DNA from 2 places in the Acidovorax sp. DW039 genome. Region 1 is predicted to be linked to the other one. Evidence: predicted binding sites of a transcription regulator. Region 1 holds the regulator's gene; the other holds the start of a gene.
What was found. Region 1 encodes HrcA, which represses chaperone genes, less so after heat shock. Its sites were predicted from a motif close to TTAGCACTCNNNNNNNNNGAGTGCTAA; they were not measured.

Region 1 (2,394 bases):
AATCTCACGCAAGCGCTTTTTGCCGTACAGATAGTCACCATTCTCCGAACGGTCACCATTGCTGGCAGCCCAGTGGACTGCCTCCACCACTTTGGGACGTTCTTCATCAATTAAAGCCAGCAACTCTGACTTCAAGCGGGCATACCCCGCAGGAGTCATATAGTTTTTTCCTCCCGCAGGCAGCGGGGGAAGCGCCACCTCGTCGCCGTCGTCCGTGTCAGTTTCCTTGGTGAAAGCTTTGCTCATGCGCGTGGGTCTCCGAAAAGATCAAGCGAAAAGACAAATGAAAAAGCCTGCAACTTTTCAGTTGCAGGCTTTAAACATTGGTGCGGCTGGCAGGAATCGAACCCACGACCCCTTGGTTCGTAGCCAAGTACTCTATCCAGCTGAGCTACAGCCGCTAAGCTTTGAATTATAGCATAAATTTTTAACTTCTTAAAAATTTATGCAACTTGTTTTTGCTACTTGCTTCGCTTCGCAGCATCAACTTCATCGCATACATAGATTGTAATGCAGTTTGAGGGACAGTTTTTCCAAAAACCGAAGCTTTTCTCGAAAAAAGCACCACTGCAAGACATCTGGTAGGGCGTGAGGGACTTGAACCCGCGACCAAAGGATTATGAGTCCTCTGCTCTAACCAACTGAGCTAACGCCCCCAGAGCTCCGCTTTCGCGGAAGCGCGCCATTGTACGGCGTTATTTGCGGTGACTGAGCGCGTTGGAAACCAGCTTGGAGGTGATGTCCACAATCTGGATCATTTTGTCGTAGGGCATCCGGGTGGGGCCAATCACACCCAAGGTGCCGACCACCTGGCCATCCACCTCATAGGGAGCACTGACAACAGACAACTCCTCGAACGGGACGACCTGACTCTCGCCACCGATATAAATGCGGACACCCTCTGCTTGGCTTGAGATGTCCAAAAGGCGCAGTATCTGCGTCTTCTGCTCAAAGAGATCAAACGCCCGACGAAGGTTTCCCATGTCGCTTGAAAAGTCGCTCACCGAGAGAAGGTTTCGCTCACCTGAGATCACGACCTCCTCCTGGGCCTGCGAAAGCACTTCTGAGCTGACAGTCACGGCAGCTTGCATCAGCGCTGCAATCTCACCACGCAGTTGATCCACCTCTGACCTGAGTCTCTCACGTACCTGCTCCATGGCAAGCCCTGCGTAATGGGCATTGAGGAAGTTGGCCGCCTCGATCAATTGAGACTGAGAGTAGTCCGCATCAGTGAAGATGACGCGATTCTGAACATCTCCATCAGGAGACACGATGATCACCAGAAAGCGTCGCTCGGAAAGGCGCAAAAATTCGATATGCCTAAAGACCGACGTTCTTCGCGGTGCCATCACCACCCCAACAAATTGGGACAGGTTGGACAGCAGATGGGCTGCGTTAGCAATTACCTTTTGCGGCTGCTCTGGTGCGAGTTGGGGAGTGTCCAGGCTGTCACGCTGAACGGTGAGCATAGTGTCCACGAACAGGCGATAACCTCGGGCGGTCGGGATCCTTCCCGCGGAGGTGTGAGGGCTGGCGATCAAACCCAACTCTTCCAAATCCGCCATGACGTTGCGGATAGTGGCAGGCGACAGGTCAAGCCCAGAAGCCCGGGACAGCGTACGGGATCCCACGGGCTGCCCATCGGCTATGTAGCGCTCGACCAGCGCTTTGAGCAACAACTTGGCACGGTCATCGAGCATGGTTTGATTTTAATGATGTAATTTCCAAATGACCTTGAAATTCCGTCGCATCGCCTTGATTGGCAAGTACCAGGCCTCTACTGCACCCAGCATGACCGACAGCAGCCTGAAGGCTTTGCAGGAAATAGCAAGCTTCATGAGCAGTCTGGGCTGTGAGGTTTTGCTGGAAGCGGAAACCGCAGCCAATACCGGACTCTCACAATACCCATCAGTAGAAGTGGATGCAATCGCCAACTGCGACTTGGGTCTGGTGGTGGGAGGGGATGGCACCATGCTCGGAATTGCGAGGCGGCTTGCCCGGCACAACGTTCCCCTCATTGGTATCAATCAGGGCCGTCTCGGCTTCATCACAGATATTCCGTTCGAGGCATACCAAGCCACTCTGGGCCCGATGCTGCAAGGCGAATACGAAGAGGACTCGCGTCCCTTGATGCACGCCCGTGTGATGCGGGCTGAAGAGATGGTCTTCGAAGCATTCGCCATGAATGATGTGGTAGTGAATCGGGGTGGAACATCGGGCATGGTGGAGCTGCGTGTGGAGGTTGGCGGAAGGTTCGTATCGAACCAACGCGCAGACGGCCTGATCATTGCTTCACCCACAGGGTCCACAGCCTACTCCCTTTCAGCTGGTGGCCCCATGCTCCACCCCTCCATTCCAGGGTGGGTTTTGGTTCCTATCGCGCCGCACACGCTC
Region 2 (2,394 bases), 440 kb from region 1:
CGGGCCTTCTTTTCCTTCATTTCGACTTCGGTCGCAGCGCCGACCTTGATCACTGCCACGCCGCCGGCCAGCTTGGCCACGCGCTCTTGCAGCTTTTCACGGTCGTAGTCGCTGGTCGCTTCTTCGATCTGGATGCGGATTTGCTTCACGCGGGCTTCGATGTCGGCAGCGGCACCAGCACCGTCGATGATGATGGTGTTTTCCTTGCCCACTTCGATACGCTTGGCTTGGCCCAGGTCGGCCAGGGTCACCTTCTCCAGGCTCAGGCCTACTTCTTCGGCGATGACCTTGCCGCCTGTCAGGATGGCGATGTCTTCCAGCATGGCCTTGCGACGGTCGCCGAAGCCAGGAGCCTTGACAGCCACAACCTTCAGGATGCCGCGAATGGTGTTGACCACCAGCGTAGCCAGGGCTTCGCCTTCGACTTCTTCAGCAATGATCAGCAGGGGACGGCCAGCCTTGGCAACTTGCTCCAGTGTGGGCAGCAGGTCGCGGATGTTGCTGATCTTCTTATCGAACAGCAGCACGAAGGGGTTGTCCAGCAGAGCAGCTTGCTTTTCTGGGTTGTTGATGAAGTAGGGCGACAGGTAGCCGCGGTCAAACTGCATGCCTTCCACAACATCCAGCTCGTTTTGCAGCGACTTGCCGTCTTCCACGGTGATCACGCCTTCCTTGCCGACCTTGTCCATGGCGTCAGCAATGATCTGGCCGATGGAAGCGTCAGAGTTGGCGGAGATCGAACCCACTTGGGCGATTTCCTTGGAAGTGGTGGTGGGCTTGGAAGCCTTCTTCAGCTCTTCCACCAGGGCAGCCACGGCCTTGTCGATACCGCGCTTCAGATCCATGGGGTTCAGACCTGCGGCCACGTACTTGGAGCCTTCGCGCACGATGGCTTGGGCCAGCACGGTAGCGGTGGTGGTGCCGTCACCAGCGTTGTCGCTGGTCTTGGAGGCCACTTCCTTCACGAGCTGGGCGCCCATGTTCTGCAGCTTGTCCTTCAGTTCGATTTCCTTGGCCACGGACACACCGTCCTTGGTCACGGTAGGGGCGCCGAACGAGCGCTCCAGCACCACGTTGCGGCCCTTGGGGCCCAGAGTCACCTTGACCGCATTGGCCAGGATGTTCACGCCTTCAACCATGCGAGCGCGGGCTTCGCCGCCGAAAACTACGTCTTTTGCTGCCATTTTGGAGCTCCTGAAAATATGATTCAAATTGGCTGCTAGCGCTTATCTGATGAGCGGAAGCAGCTATGAAAAAGTGAGTGAGTCAGAGGGGCGAGAATTACTTCTCGACCACTGCGAACAAATCGTCTTCTTTCATGACCAGCAGCTCATTGCCGTTGACCTTGACGGTCTGGCCCGAGTACTTGCCGAACAGAACGCGGTCACCGACCTTCACGTTCAGGGCGATCACATCACCCTTGTCATTCTTCTTGCCAGGACCCACAGCCAGCACTTCACCTTGGTCAGGCTTCTCAGCGGCGTTGTCAGGAATCACGATGCCGGAAGCCGTCGTGGTTTCGCTTTCGATGCGCTTGACAATCACGCGGTCGTGCAGAGGGCGAAGGTTCATTGCATTGCTCCTGTTTCAATAAAAAGCGGATGTACTCAGCGCCCGAATACCGGGCGCAACCATAAACTGCCATCAGGGAGTGTTAGCACTCGTCTGTGGTGAGTGCTAATGATAGGGCTGTCTGTGTCGATTTCAAGACACCGAACTGTGGCGAGGGCTAAATTTCTTTGCGGCTTGATACCTAAAAACAGTCAATAGCCTATGTCTGGCAATGCCAGGTAGCTACCAAAAAGATAGCGAGCCACAGTAGGGCGCTTTTCCTGGACGCGTTCGTTGTCAAGGCAACGGACACTCCAAGGCACTCAGAACCATTTTCACTATCACCTCTTCCGCCTTCTCAAAATCCTTGTCCGTCAGCGCTGGCTTGCCCAGCAGCAGGGCAAACTGGGCTTCCTGGTCGGCGTATGCCTGCGTGACGGACCAGATGATGAACATGAGGTGGGTGAAGTTGACGCGGGCGATGCGACCCTCTTTGGCCCAGCGTTCAAACGTACGCACTTCGGTTTTGAGCAGGGGGCCGACCCGCTCGGCGATGGCTTGGCCGTAGCGTGGGGCTCCTGCAATCACTTCTTTGGTGAACACCTTGGCACCTTGTGGGTGCTCACGCGAGTAGCGCAGCTTGGCGCGGATGTACTGCCGCAGGGCGGCTTGGGGGTCATCACTATGGGAGAGATCTTCCATGCCCGCCAGCCACTGGTTGAGCACATCGTCCAGCACGCGCTGGTACAGCGCCTCTTTGCTGGGAAAGTAATAGAGCAGGTTGTGGCGGCTGATGCCTGCGGCGGCGGCAATGTTCTCCAGCGAAGCGCCTTCGAATCCGAA

Region 2: the regulator HrcA is predicted to act here: its motif matches at 1,655-1,681, upstream of AACH87_RS04595 (co-chaperone GroES).

Annotation. Positions count from the first base shown of each region.
Region 1 is NZ_AP029019.1:1,467,131-1,469,524, reverse strand. It holds gene greB (transcription elongation factor GreB) at 1-246, opposite strand, end outside; tRNA gene AACH87_RS06685 (tRNA-Arg) at 325-401, opposite strand; tRNA gene AACH87_RS06680 (tRNA-Ile) at 580-656, opposite strand; gene hrcA (heat-inducible transcriptional repressor HrcA) at 696-1,700, opposite strand; gene AACH87_RS06670 (NAD kinase) at 1,729-2,394, shown strand, end outside.
Region 2 is NZ_AP029019.1:1,022,892-1,025,285, forward strand. It holds gene groL (chaperonin GroEL) at 1-1,184, opposite strand, end outside; gene AACH87_RS04595 (co-chaperone GroES) at 1,282-1,572, opposite strand; gene AACH87_RS04600 (TetR/AcrR family transcriptional regulator) at 1,849-2,394, opposite strand, start outside.